Linked DNA regions of Pseudonocardia sediminis. The protein of the gene in region 2 binds, or shares a complex with, the protein of the main gene of each other region. Links are inferred from orthologs where the notes say so. Each region holds a gene or a part of one and is shown on either strand. Other genes may lie near its edges.

Region 1 (6,336 bases), 520 kb from region 2 along the record:
CGTCGCGCCGTCGTACCCACCGTGGACATTGGACCTCCCCGAAGTGACAGGCGACATCCTCACACGGAGATCACCACTGGCCCTACCAACGAGTAGGTCGCGCGTGAGGTTGTGATCACTTCGTTGTCGTGATCGTTTCGTTGCGGCGCAGCGACCGTCATCGAAATTGATGACCGCTGCGGGACGGTGCAACACGTCACGTGACCACATCGATCCTCTCGGTAGCGGACGGCATGCCCGTCGTCCGCTCCTACTCGTCGTGGAGTACCTGTGCGCACCTCCGTTCCCGCCGGTCCACCGGCCGCCCCCTTCCGCCGGATCGCACGGACGGGCGTCGCGGCCGCGCTCGGCGTCGTCATGGCGGCCGGGCTGACGATCGGCGCCGGGACGGCCTCCGCCGCATCGACGACCGTCGTCGCCGACGCCGACATCACGCGGGACTGCACCGCGACCACGCCGGTCTGCGAGTTCCAGCGCGACGGCGGCACCGCGACCGTCGTCGACGACGCGAAGGCCCAGTCCGGCACCGGCTTCCTGCGCCTGAACACGCCGGCCGGCAACGACAAGGCGACGGTCAACACCACCGCCTTCGCCGGGCGCAAGCTCTCCGAGATCAGCGACCTCGAGTACCGCACCTACATCGAGAAGGTCGCAGCCACGTCGTTCCAGGCTCCGGCACTGAACATCGGGGTCACCACGTCCCTCGGGTTCGTCACCCTGGTGTGGGAGCCGGTCTACACGAACGCGGCGGTCACGCCGGAGACCTGGCAGAACTGGTCACCTTCCACCAGCAACGGCGGCTGGTGGGCGAGCAACTCCGTAACCGCGCCGGGAACGGTCAACAAGTACGGCTTCACCACCTACTCCGCGAGCTTCGCCGACGTGAAGGCGGCGCAGCCCGATGCGACCGTCGGGCTCGTCGGGGTCAACCAGGGCGGCGGCAACCCCGGCCTGACGGCGGGCGTGGACCTGTTCCGCGTCAACGACACCACCTACGACTTCGACAACCCCGTGGTCCCGACCACGATCGCCGCCACCTCCGGGGGCGGGCAGTCCGCCGAGGTCGGGACGACCTTCGCCCAGCCGCTCACCGCGACGGTCAGCGGAACCGGCGGTAGGCCCGTTCCCGGGGCTCCCGTGTCGTTCGCGGTGACGAGCGGCAGCGCCGCGTTCGGGTCGTCGACCACCGCGACCGCGACGACCGGCGCGAACGGTGCCGCCGTCAGCCCCGCCCTGACCGCGGGCTCCACCGCCGGACCGGTGACGGTGACCGCCACCAGCGGCACCCTGACCACGAGCTACGCCCTGACCGTCACGCCCGCGCCGGCACCGGTCCCGGCCCGCGCGGACCTGTCCGCCGCTCTGACCGCGCCGCCGACGGCGACGCCCGGCAAGACGTTCACCGCGACCCTGACCGTGCGCAACGCGGGCCCGTCCGCGGCGGCGTCGGTGGCCTCGGGGATCACCGTGCCGAAGGGCCTGCGGATCACCGGCGCCGCCGGCGGCGTCGTGACGAACGACGGCCGCAACGCCGGCTTCCTGACCCCGTCGATCGCGTCGGGTAGGAGCGTGACCTTCACCGTGACCGTCTCCGTCGACCGGTCCGTGCGGGGCGCGCAGGACCTCGGCGCCGTCTCGACGTCGCTGCGCACGCCCGACCCGGCTCCGCGCAACAACATCGCGACGGCCCGCACGACCGTCCGCTGACGCACTCCCCGGCGGCGTCGCTCCACCGGGAGCGGCGCCGCCGGCGCGTCCGACCCGATCGGGTTGCCGCAACGCGGGCGCTTCGGGTTACGGTAGGGACATGGCGCGCCTGCTCCTTCGCCGCCGCGGCGGGGTCTGACCGACCGGCCCCTCGTCGCGGGGCTTCTGCGTGCTCGCCGGTCGTCCACCGGCACCGCCCTATCCAGGGCCACATCCAGGAGCATTCACGTGACGAGCACTCCCGACGCGTACACCGCCAGCAGCCAGAGCAAGGTGCGTACGCCGGACATCCCCGCCCCGCAGGGACAGGCACCGTGGAACCCGCAGAAGGGTTCCCATATGCCGTTCGGGCGCTACAAGCCGTTCCACGAGCTGGTCGAGCCGGTATCCCTGCCCGACCGCACGTGGCCGGACAAGCGGATCACCACCGCCCCGCTGTGGTGCGCGGTCGACCTGCGTGACGGCAACCAGGCGCTGATCGACCCGATGAGCCCGAACCGCAAGCGCCGCATGTTCGACCTGCTGGTGCGCATGGGCTACAAGCAGATCGAGGTCGGGTTCCCGGCCGCGAGCCAGACCGACTTCGACTTCGTCCGCGAGATCATCGAGAACGATGCGATCCCGGACGACGTGCAGATCCAGGTCCTGACCCAGGCCCGCCCCGAGCTGATCGAGCGCACGTTCCTGGCCTGCGAGGGCGCCCCGCGGGCGATCATGCACCTCTACAACTCCACCTCGGTGCTGCAGCGCCGGGTCGTGTTCCGCTCCGACCGCGCCGGCATCGCGAAGATCGCCACCGACGGCGCCGAGGAGGTCCTGCGCTTCACCGAGAAGTACCCGAACACCGACTGGACGGTCGAGTACACGCCGGAGTCCTACAGCGGCACCGAGCTGGAGTACGCCGTCGACGTGTGCAACCAGGTCAGCGCGATCTGGCAGCCCACCCCGGAGCACCCGATGATCGTCAACCTGCCGGCGACGGTGGAGATGGCGACCCCGAACGTCTACGCGGACTCCATCGAGTGGATGCACCGCAACCTGGCCCGCCGCGACGCCGTCGTGCTGAGCCTGCACCCGCACAACGACCGGGGTACCGGCGTCGCCGCCGCCGAGCTGGGCTACCAGGCCGGGGCGGACCGCATCGAGGGCTGCCTGTTCGGCAACGGCGAGCGCACCGGCAACGTCGACCTGGTGACCCTGGGGATGAACCTGTTCACCCAGGGCATCGACCCGCAGATCGACTTCTCCGACATCGACGAGATCCGCCGCACCGTCGAGTACTGCAACCAGCTGCCGGTGCACGAGCGCCACCCGTGGGGCGGCGACCTCGTCTACACCGCGTTCTCCGGCAGCCACCAGGACGCGATCAACAAGGGCTTCGAGGCGATGCGCGTCGACGCCGCCGCGGCCGGGCACGACGTCGACGACCACCCGTGGGAGGTCCCGTACCTGCCGGTCGACCCGAAGGACATCGGCCGGACCTACGAGGCCGTGATCCGCGTGAACTCGCAGTCCGGCAAGGGCGGCATCGCCTACATCATGAAGGCCGAGCACCAGCTGGACCTGCCGCGCCGGTTGCAGATGGAGTTCTCGCACGTCATCCAGGCGTTCACCGACTCCGAGGGCGGCGAGGTCGAGCCCAAGGCGATGCGCGACGCCTTCGACATCGAGTACCTCGACCGCGAGACCCCGCTGCGCCTGGTCAAGCACCGGGTGACCAGCGACGGCGAGGGCAACGACGAGATCGTCGCCACCGTCCGCGTCGAGTCCGACCTGCACGAGATCACCGGCAGCGGCAACGGCCCGATCGCCGCGTTCGTCGACGCGCTCGCCGGCATCGGATTCGACGTCCGGGTGCTCGACTACCACGAGCACGCCATGGGCGGCGGTGACGACGCCCGCGCCGCCGCCTACGTCGAGTGCGCCGTCGAGGGCAAGGTCTTCTGGGGCGTCGGCATCGACAGCAGCATCACCAGCGCGTCCCTCAAGGGCGTCGTGAGCGCGATCAACCGCGCCATGCGCTGACCCGCCCGTGCGCGGATATCGTTGCCAGGGCAGTGATATCCGCGCACGAGGGATATCCGCGCACGCGGGTTCAGCGGCCGAGGAACTCCGTCAGCGAGCCGCCGTGTTCGGGTGCGGCGGGGGCGGTGCCCACGGACTGGTCCACCGCCTCGGGGGCGACCTCGTGACGGGTGATCCGGCCGTCTCGGATGGCCTCGGCGTGGTGGCAGGCGACCCGGTGCTCCGGGCCCGCGCCGTCGGGGACGCGGAGCTCGGGACGCTCGGTGTCGCACCGGTCGGCCTGACGCCACGGGCAGCGGGTGTGGAACCGGCAGCCCGACGGCGGCGCTGCGGGTGAGGGCAGGTCGCCGGTGAGCAGGATGCGCTCCCGGTCGTCCTCGACCTGCGGGTCCGGCACCGGGACGGCCGAGAGCAGTGCCCGCGTGTAGGGGTGCAGCGGGTCGGAGTACAGCTCCCCGGCCGGTGCCTCCTCGACGATCCCGCCGAGGTACATCACCCCGACCCGGTCGCTGACGTGCCGCACGACGGCGAGGTCGTGCGCGATCACCAGGTACGTCAGCCCGAGCTCGCGCTGCAGTCGGGACAACAGGTTGAGCACCTGGGCCTGGACGGAGACGTCCAGTGCGGACACCGGCTCGTCGGCGACGATCAGGTCCGGCTCGACGCACAGCGCGCGGGCGATCCCGATCCGCTGCCGCTGCCCGCCGGAGAACTCGTGCGGGTAGCGGCGCAGTGCCCCCGCCGGCAGGCCGACGGCGTCCATCAGCTCCGTGAGCCGCGCGTGGTCGGCCTCGCCGCCCTTGCTCAGCCCGTGCGCGCGCAGGCCCTCGGTGAGCAGCGACTCCACCGACTGGCGCGGGTCCAGGCTGGACAGCGGGTCCTGGAACACCATCTGGAACCGGCGACGCATGCGCCGCAACGGTTCGCCCTTCAGCGTCGCGACGTCGGTGCCGTCGAACAGCACGCTGCCCGACGTCGGGTCGACCAGTCGCAGGATCGCCCGGCCCAATGTGGACTTCCCGCAACCGGACTCGCCGACCAGGCCGTAGGTCTCGCCGCGGTGCACCCGCAACGACACCCCGTCGACGGCACGGACGTGCCCGACGGTGCGCTCGAACAACACCCCGCTGGTGATCGGGAAGTGCACGGCGAGGTCGTCGACCTCGAGGAGCGGATCGGTCGCGGTCATCGATGAGTCCTCACGCCGACGTCGCCGGGACGGGGTTGTGGCAGCGCAGCATCCGCGACGCCGCCGTCTCCACGAGCGGCGTCGCCTCGGTGCAGATCTCGATCGCCCGCGAGCAGCGCGGGGCGAACGCACAGGCGGTGTCCCACGGCAGGTTGTCGTTGACCGAGCCGGTGATCGCCGGCAGCTCCTGGCCCGGGTCGGAGTCCAGCCGCGGGATGGAGCCGATCAGCCCGTGCGTGTACGGGTGCCGCGGTGTCGCGAAGAGGCGGTGCCGCTCCGCGCGCTCGACGATCCGGCCCGCGTAGAGCACGTTGACCCGGTCGCAGAGCCCGGCCACGACGCCGAGGTCGTGGGTGATCATCATCAGCGCGGTGCCGGTCTCGGCGACCAGATCGCGCAGCAGCTCCAGGATCTGCGCCTGGATGGTGACGTCCAGGGCGGTCGTCGGCTCGTCGGCGATCAGCAGGCGGGGGCTGCAGGCCAGCGCGATCGCGATCAGCGCGCGCTGGCGCATGCCGCCCGACATCTGGTGCGGGTACGAGCTCACCCGCCGCGCGGGGTCCGGGATGCCGACCCGTTCGAGCAGCGTGACGGCCTCGGACCGGGCGGCCTTCTTGTCCATCCCGCGGTGCCGGGTCAGCGCCTCGGTGATCTGCGCCCCGACCGGGACGACCGGGTTCAGCGACGACAGCGGGTCCTGGAACACCATCCCCAGGTCCCGCCCACGACGCTGCCGAAGCGCCGCGTCGGAGAGCGTGAGCAGGTCGTCGCCGCCGAAGCGCACCTCGCCGCCGACCTTCGGGCCGCGCCCGGGCAGCAGCCCCATGATCGCCAGCGAGGTGACCGACTTGCCGCAGCCGGACTCCCCCACCAGCCCGACGATCTCGCCCGGCTCGATGTCGAACGAGACGCCGTCGACGGCGACGGTGTCCGGCTCGCCGCGGCGGGTGAAGCGGACCGTCAGGTCGCGGACGTCGAGCAGCGGGCCCTCGCCGGGCGCCGTCCTGGGCGGCCGGGTGCTCATCGACGTCCCTTCGGGTCCAGCGCCTCGCGCAGGGCCTCGCCGAACAGCGTGAACCCGAGCGCGACGACGATGATCGCCAGCGCCGGGTACAGCGCCAGGGCGGGCCGGACGTCGAGGTAGGGCTGGGCGTTGGCCAGCATGAGCCCCCATTCGGCGCGGGCCGGGTCCGCGTCACCGAGCCCGAGGAACGACAGCGCGGCCGCGTCCAGGATCGCCGTGGCCAGGGTCAGCGTGGCCTGCACGATCACCGGTCCGATCGCGTTGGGCAGCATGTGCCGCACCACGATCGCCGGGCGCTTGACGCCGAGCGCGGTCGCGGCCAGCACGTGGTCGGACTCGCGCTGGGCGAGCATCGAGCCGCGCAGCAGGCGGGCGAAGATCGGCACGTTCA
Region 2 (7,944 bases):
GCCGCGCACCTGACGGCCGGGTTCCGCGCGGCCACCGACGGTCTGCGGTTCGTCCACCGGCGCCCCGTGCTGCGCGGCGCACTGGCCTCCGATCTCGCCGCGACCGTGCTGGCCATGCCGGTCGCGCTGTTCCCGGTGCTCAACCAGGAGCGGTTCGGCGGCGACCCGCGCACGCTCGGCCTGTTCCTCTCCGCGATCGCGGTGGGCGGGCTCGTCGCGGGGGTCACGTCCGGTCCGGTTACCCGGTCGGCCCGGCCGGGGCGGGTCGGCCTCGTCGCCGCGGGCGTGTGGGGTGTCGCGCTCGCCGGGTTCGGCCTCGTCGACGGCCTGGTCCCCACGCTGGTGTTCCTGGCCGTGGCCGGGGCGGCGGACACGATCTCGGTGATCTCCCGCGGCGGTCTGGTCCAGCTCGCGACGCCGGACTCCTACCGGGGCCGGGTGAGCTCCGCCGAGTACGTCGTCGGGGCCGGTGGACCGGGTATCGGCGACGCGCGGGCCGGAGCGGTCGCCGGTCTGTTCTCGGCGTCGACGGCGGCGGTCACCGGCGGGCTCGCGTGTGCGGTCGTGGTCGCCGGGATCGCCGTCGTCAGTCCGACCCTGCGCCGGTGGCGGGTCCCCGACCGGCCTTCGTGATCGACTCTCGTGGTCACATCCGTGCCACCGACGGCACGGATGTGACCCACAGATCGATCATCCGCCTCAGAGCAGCGAGCGGGCCTCCGCGAAGTGGCACGCCACCGGGTGCCCGGTGCCGCGGTCGGTGAGCTCCGGGATCTCGTCGGTGCACCGCGACTGCTGCGACGCGTCGAGCTCGGTCGCGAACTTCGGGCACCGGGTGCGGAACCGGCAGCCGCTGGGCGGGTCGGCCGGGCTGGGCAGGTCCCCGACCACCGTGATCCGCTCGCGCGCGCGTTCCCGGCGCGGGTCCGGCAGCGGGATCGCCGAGATCAGCGCGTGCGTGTACGGGTGCGCCGGGGAGGTGAACAGCTGCTCGGCCGGTCCGGTCTCGACGATCCGGCCCAGGTACATCACCGCGATCCGGTCCGCGATGTGGCGCACCACGGACAGGTCGTGGGAGACGAACAGGTAGCTCAGCCCCAGCTCGGCCTGCAGCTCCTGCAGCAGGTTCAGCACGCCGGCCTGGATCGAGACGTCCAGCGCCGACACGGGCTCGTCGAGCACCAGCAGCTTCGGGCGCAGGGCCAGCGCGCGGGCGATGCCGATGCGCTGGCGCTGCCCGCCGGAGAACTCGTGGGCGTACCGGTTGCCGTGCTCGGGCTTGAGCCCCACCGTCTTCATCAGGTCACGCACCTGCTGGCGCCCGCCGGCGTCGTAGAGCCCGTGGATGCGCAGCGGCTCGGCGATCAGCTCGCTGACGGGCATCCGCGGGTCCAGCGACGCGTACGGGTCCTGGAAGACGAGCTGCATCTCCCGGCGCAGCGCGCGCATGTCCTTCGCGTTCGTCGACGTCAGCTCGCGGTCACCGAACCGGACCTCGCCGGACGTGGCCGGGATCAGGTTCAGCGCGACCCGCGCCGTCGTCGACTTGCCGCAGCCGGACTCCCCGACCAGTCCGAGGGTCTCCCCCTCGGCCAGCTCGAACGAGACGTCGCAGACCGCGTGCACCTGCCCGACCGTGCGGCGCAGCAGTCCCCCGCCGCGGACCGGGAAGTGCTTGACGAGGTTGCGGGCCGAGAGCAGCGTCCGGGTCCCGGTGTTCGTTCCTGCGGTGCTCATGCCTGTCCCTCCGCGGCCTGAACGAACTCGCCGAGCGCCTCGGCGTCGACGGCCGTCGTGTCGAACACGTCGTCCGGACGCGCTCCGGAGACCTCCGACGAGTGGTGACACGCCGCCCGGTGGTCGTCCCCGACCGACTCCAGGACCGGCTCGGTCTCGTCGCACTCCGGTGTGGACAGTGGACAGCGCGGGGAGAACGGGCATCCCGGCGGCATGTTCACCACCGACGGCGGCGACCCCGGGATCGGGGTGAGCCGCTCGGCCTGCTGGTCCAGGCGCGGCAGGCTGCCGAGCAGGCCCAGCGTGTAGGGCATCCGCGGGGTGTAGAAGATGTCCTCCACCGAGCCGACCTCGACCAGCTTGCCCGCGTACATCACCATCACCCGGTCGGCCTGCCCGGCGATGACGCCGAGGTCGTGGGTGATCAGCACCATCGCCGCACCGGTCTCGGCCTGGGCGGCCTTGAGCGCGTCGAGGATCTGCGCCTGCACGGTGACGTCCAGGGCCGTCGTCGGCTCGTCGGCGATGATCACGTCCGGGTCGTTGGCCATCGCGATCGCGATCACCACGCGCTGGCGCATGCCGCCGGAGAGCTCGTGCGGGTACGAGCCGACCCGCTGCTCCGGGTTCGGGATCCGGACCGTGCGCAGCAGCTCCACCGCCCGCTCGAGCGCCTGGGCCTTGGTGACGTCGCGGTGCGCGCGGACGGCCTCGGCGATCTGCGCCCCGACCGTGTAGACGGGGTTCAGCGACGTCATCGGATCCTGGAAGATCATCGCGATCCGGTCGCCCCGGATCCCGTTGAGCTGCTGCTCGGACAGCGTCAGCAGGTCCTGCCCGTCGAACGTGATCGAGCCGGTGACCGTCGCCGTCCTCGGGAGCAGTCCCATCACGGCCATCGACGTCACGGACTTGCCGGAGCCGGACTCGCCGACGATCCCGAGGATCTCCCCGCGGCGCAGCGAGTAGTCCACGCCGCGCACGGCGCGTACCGCTCCGTCCGAGCTCGGGAACGTGACGTTGAGGCCGGACACCTCGAGCACGGTGTCCGTCGTGGCCGGGGTCGGCGGGGCGGGGCTCACTGGCGCACCTTCGTCTGCTGCGGGTCGAACGCGTCACGCAGGCCGTCGCCGATGAAGTTGATCGTGAGCGCGATGATGATGATGAACAGGCCGGGGAAGTAGAACAGCCACGGCCGGGTGGTCAGCGCCGTCTGGGCCTCGCTGACCAGCAGGCCGAGCGAGGTGTCCGGAGTCTGCACGCCGAAGCCGAGGTAGGACAGCGCCGTCTCGAGCAGGATCGCCAGGGCGACCAGGATCGTCAGGTTGACCAGGATCGAACCCAGGGCGTTCGGCACGAGGTGGCGCAGGATGATCCGGGTGTCGGAGGCGCCGAGGGCGCGGGCGGCCTCGATGTACTCCTTCTCCCGCAGCGACAGCACCACGCCGCGCGCGACCCGGGACACGTAGGCCCAGTACAGACCCGCGATGACCAGGCCGATCAGGTACCAGGTACCGCCGAAGTTGTTGGCGAGCATCGCCGCCACCGCGATCAGCGGCAGCGTCAGGATCAGGTCCGCGATCCGCATCATGATCGTGTCGACGCGCCCGCCGAAATAGCCGGCGACCGATCCCCACAGCGTCCCGACGATCGTCGCGAGCACGGCCACCATGATCGACACCTGGAGCGAGATCCGGGTCCCGCCGAGGACCTGGGCGAACTGGTCCTTGCCGACCGCGTCCGTACCGAAGGGATGGTCGAACGACGGCGGCTGCGAATTGTCCGGGGTGATCTCCCCGACGTCGTAGCGCCACAGCGCCCCGCCGACGTAGGCCAGCAGGATCAGCAGCACCAGCACGACGAGGCTGATCATCGCCGCCCGGTGCTGCAGGAACCGGCGCAGGACGAGCTGGCCCTGGCTGCGCTCGGCGACGGTGAACTCGCGGTCCGCCGGCCCGGTCGCGCCGGAGCCGGCGGTCCCGCCGGGTGCCGCGTCCACAGGATCGTTCGTCTTCGTCGTCTCAGACATAGCGGATCCTGGGGTCGAGGACGCCGTAGAGCAGGTCGGCGAGCAGGTTGAAGCCGATCACGATGACGGCCGTGACGAGGAGCCAGGACGAGACCGCGTACGTGTCGTACCGCTTGATCGACTCGAGCAGGAAGTCGCCCAGCCCCTTCCACTGGAACACCCGCTCGGTGACCACCGCGCCACCGAGGATGGTCGCGATGTCGAGCGCGGTGACCGTGGTCAGCGGGATGAGCGCGGTGCGCAGGGCGTGGCGGACCATCACCGTCCGCCCGGACAGGCCCTTGGACCGGGCGAGGCGCACGTAGTCGGAGTTCAGCGTCTCCAGCATCGACGCCCGGACGAACCGGCTCCATGCCGCGTAGGAGATCAGCGCGAGCGCGATCGTCGGGAGCACGAGGTGCCCGGCGATGTCCCCGACCTGCGCCCAGAACCCCCTCGGCGGCGGGATCGACGTGGCCCCGATCGTGTAGATGGCCTGGGTGCCGACCGCGCTGTTGAGCTCGATGCCGCCCTGCTTGAGCAGGATCGCCAGCCAGAACGACGGCATGGCCAGGAACAGGAACCCCAGGAACGTCGCCGTGTAGTCGGACTTCGAGTACTGCTTGACCGCGGTGTAGACGCCGACGACGACGGCGAGCACCAGCGCGATGATCATGGCCAGCAGCACCAGCCGGATGGTCACCCAGAACCGGGTCCCGAGCTCGGTCCCGATGTCCTGGGTGGAGATGACCGAGGGGCCGAACTGCCCGGTGAACAGTCCGCCGAGCCAGGACAGGTACCGCGGGATCAGCGGCGTCTCGAGGTTGAGCCGGGCGGTCTCGGCCGCGATCACGTTCGGCGGAGCGGGCGGGTTCTTCTCCGTCAGCGGCGTGAGCGGGTTGCCGGACAGCGTGCCCAGCCAGAACACGAGGAACGACGAGACGAGCAGGACCGGGATCGAGATCACGATCCTGCGCAGGGCATACGTGAGCATCAGGGATGTCTCCGACGCGTGGTGGTGACCCGGCCGGGCTCGTGGCCGGGCGCGAGGCCTTCGGGTGAGTGTGGCAGCCCGAGCAGCCGAGGGCCCGGCCCGCGACGGATGGTCGCGGACCGGGCGCCGGGCTCGGTGCTACTGGGTCCGCAGACCCCATTCGGCGACGTTGTACATCGGGCCGTCGAGCGTGGCGTTGCCGCGCACGTTGGCGACCGTGTTCTGCTGCGCCAGGAGCGTCGGCTTCTGGTAGATCGGCAGCACGTAGGCGTCCCCGAGGATGATCTCGTCGGCCTGGTTCAGCTGCTGGCCGGCGGCCGCCTTGTCGGTGCTGTTGGCCGCGGCGTTGATCAGCTGGTCGGTCTTCGGGTTCTGGTACTTGCCGTAGTTCGACCCGGAGTTCGACAGCCACAGCTGCTGCGCGCCGCCGTACGGGAACGGCGACTGCACCCATGCGAACACGATGATGTCGTAGTCACCGGAGCTCGTGGTCTTGCCGAGGCTGTCGGTGGGCTCGACGTTCACGGTGACGCCCAGCTGCTTGGCGTACTGGGCGAACAGCTCGCACTCGTTCTGGCGGATCGAGTTGCCGACGGTGTAGCGGATGCGCAGCGGCGGCACCGCCTGCCCGTTCTTGGCCAGCGCGGTCCCGACACCGGTGTAGCCGGCCTGGGTCAGGATCTGCTTGGCCTTCTCGATGTCACCGGAGCCGTACCCACTGGCGGTCAGGTTGTCCTTGTACTCCGGCTGCTGCGGCAGGAACATCAGGCTGTCCAGCGGCTTGACCTCGGGGTTGAACTGCCCGACGGTCTTGGCGATGATGTCCTGCCGGTTCACGGCGGTGTAGAGCGCCTGCCGCAGCGCCTTGTCCTTGAGCGGCGCGCTCTGCAGGTTGAAGTCGAAGTGCTCCCAGGTCAGGCCGAGCTGCTGGGTCTGCGACACGTTCGGGATCTGCTGGATCTGGTTGACGATGTCGACCTGCGGCTGCGGGTAGACGACCTGGACCTCGTTGTTCTGCAGGGCGATCGGCTCCTGCGTGGCGTCGGTGATCACCCGCATCACGAGACGCTCCAGCGTCGGCTTGGTGTCGCCGTACCACTTGGGGTTCGGGACCAGCGTCAACGCCTGGTTGTTCTGCCAGTTCTGGATCTTGTACGGGCCACCGGTGTAGGTCGGCACGTTGGCGCCGAGCCAGGTGAACGACGACGCGAGGCCCTGCGGGGTGTTCAGGTCACCGTGCTGGGCGGCGATGTGCGCCGGGTAGAGCGGGGCCGCGGAGCCCCAGAAGCTCTGCCAGTCGGTGTAGGGCTTGGCCAGCGTGACCGTGACGGTCTTGCCGTTGTCCGACCCGACCACGTTGGTGATCTGGTCGTAGCCGCCGTTGCCGGCCGTCTCGCACTCCGGGCAGGTCTTGGGGTTCTGGACCTTCCAGCCGTAGACGAAGTCGTTCGCGTCGATCGGCTTCCCGTCGTCCCACGCCGCGTTCGGCTTGATCTTGTAGACCAGCGTGGTCGGGTTCGTCTGGTCCGCCGAGACCATCAGGTTCGTGTTCAGCGCCGACTTGAGGTCGGGCGTCGTGCCGAACGTGTAGGGCAGGAACGCCTTCGTCGCCATGCCCGTCTCGAACACGTTGCCCTCGGACGAGATCACGTTCCAGTTGTCGATGTTCTTCTCGATCGCGAACGTGATCTGCCCTCCCTGCTGAACCTGGTCCGCCGGGACCGTGTTGCATGCGTTCAGGTTCGTCGGGCAGTCCGCGAGATTACCGCTGGCCAGGGCGCTGCCGCCCCCGCCGCCTCCACCGCACGCGCTCAACAGCAGCGTGACGGCTCCCCCCACAGCGACGGCGACTGCCGCCTTGGTTCCCCTCATGTTCCAGCGTGCCTCTCGGTTCGGAGGGCGCCCGGTGCGGCGCCCGTTCAGGACTCGGGCGGGCTCCCGGATGTACTGCCGGGTAACTCGCCCCGACGCACGCTAGGAACCTCTCTCCCCCAGCACGAGACCTGCGGGCGATCGTGACCAAAGGGTGACCGACGGGCGACGTAACGGGGTCGCGTGGTCGGCCGAGTGTGACAACGGGCCGACCAGGCATACCGGACGACCCGACCGCCGGCCGCCCGGCCGGGCGGCCGGGTCAGCGGTCGGGACGGTCCGGCTCGGCCCAGCGCTGGGCCCCGGTGAACGGCCCGGTCGACAGCGGCCCGGGCCGCACCTTCGTGGCCGCGTCGGTGGCCGGGGTGCTGACCACCAGCCCCTGCGACTGGTAGAGCGGCAGGGCGGGCAGCTGGGTCCACAGGATCCGCTCGGCGTCGGCGACCGTCGCCGGGTCGGCGGGCCCGGCCCGGAGCTGGTCGAGCAACGGCTGCAGCGCCGGGAAGCAGGACGACGCCGGCGAGTCGGCCGGGACGCCCGCGGCCGGGCAGCCGTAGTCGGAGTCCAGACGCGGGCCGACCGCGCCGGTGGCCTCGCGGGGCGCGACCAGCACGTCGACCGCGACCGGCGTGGTCGGGGCGGCACTCGTCGTGGGCGCCCCCGCCGTCGTCGGCGCGGCGGAGGTCGACGTCGGGGTCGACGGGGCGGGCGTGGACGGTGCCGTCGTCGGAGCCGGGCCGGCCCCGCCGGGAGCCGGGGTCGGCGTGGTCGTGGGGGCGGTCGGGACGACCGTGGACTGGCTGAACAGGTCCGCCGCGGGCGGTGCGGCGACGGTCGCGGCGACGCCGCCGGCGCGCAGCTGCGCGGCCACCGTCTGGGCCACCCGGACGTCCTCGGGCCGTTCCGCGGCCGCACCCACCACGACGCTCAGCGGGCGCCCGGCGAGCTGCCAGGTGCCGTTGCCACCGCGTACGTACCCGGCCCCGCCGAACGCCGCCGCGGCCGCGGCCGGATCGGGGCGGGCCGGGGCGCCGGCGGGGGCGCTCGCCACGTACCCGGTGTCCGACGGCGCGGCGCCGAACGCGTCCACCGGGACGGCCTGCGGCGCGACTGCGGCCCGGATCGCCTCCCGGTTCAGGGTGGCCGCGACGCCCTGCCGGACCCGTGGGTCGGCGAGCACGCCGCCACCGGTCCGCAGCGCCAGCTGCTGCACGGCCGGGCGCGGCGCTCGCTGCACGGTCGGCGGGGTGGCCAGGGCGGCCAGGGCCCGCGTGACCTCGGGGCGCGCGTCCGGCAGGGCGAGGTCGACGTCGTGGTTCGCCAGCGCGGTCGG

The links.
Region 1: the proteins of EV383_RS04375 (region 2) and EV383_RS01870 are in contact, whole or in part, in a cryo-EM structure (PDB 8Z21), measured with the Escherichia coli proteins. The link is inferred for Pseudonocardia sediminis from one-to-one orthologs.

Annotation. Positions count from the first base shown.
Region 1 is NZ_SHKL01000001.1:376,304-382,639, reverse strand. Bases 2,863-5,846 are described here. They hold EV383_RS01870 (ABC transporter ATP-binding protein), read right to left. Parts: upstream 4,922-5,846; coding sequence 3,803-4,921; downstream 2,863-3,802. Other genes in these bases: EV383_RS01865 (ABC transporter ATP-binding protein), read right to left, coding at 4,932-5,846; leuA (2-isopropylmalate synthase), read left to right, coding at 2,863-3,732. In the rest of the region: EV383_RS01885 (hypothetical protein), read right to left, coding at 1-29; EV383_RS01880 (DUF11 domain-containing protein), read left to right, coding at 271-1,707; more of leuA, read left to right, coding at 1,936-2,862; more of EV383_RS01865, read right to left, coding at 5,847-5,945; EV383_RS01860 (ABC transporter permease), read right to left, coding at 5,942-6,336. UniProt on the Escherichia coli protein: Part of the ABC transporter complex OppABCDF involved in the uptake of oligopeptides and of the ABC transporter complex MppA-OppBCDF involved in the uptake of the cell wall murein tripeptide L-alanyl-gamma-D-glutamyl-meso-diaminopimelate.
Region 2 is NZ_SHKL01000001.1:888,773-896,716, reverse strand. The notes cover bases 1,792-4,789. They hold EV383_RS04375 (ABC transporter permease), read right to left. Parts: upstream 3,767-4,789; coding sequence 2,816-3,766; downstream 1,792-2,815. Other genes in these bases: EV383_RS04370 (ABC transporter permease), read right to left, coding at 3,759-4,739; EV383_RS04380 (ABC transporter ATP-binding protein), read right to left, coding at 1,792-2,819. Also shown: EV383_RS04390 (MFS transporter), read left to right, coding at 1-633; EV383_RS04385 (ABC transporter ATP-binding protein), read right to left, coding at 700-1,737; more of EV383_RS04380, read right to left, coding at 1,734-1,791; EV383_RS04365 (ABC transporter family substrate-binding protein), read right to left, coding at 4,878-6,611; EV383_RS04360 (ABC transporter substrate-binding protein), read right to left, coding at 6,874-7,944. UniProt on the Escherichia coli protein: Part of the ABC transporter complex OppABCDF involved in the uptake of oligopeptides and of the ABC transporter complex MppA-OppBCDF involved in the uptake of the cell wall murein tripeptide L-alanyl-gamma-D-glutamyl-meso-diaminopimelate.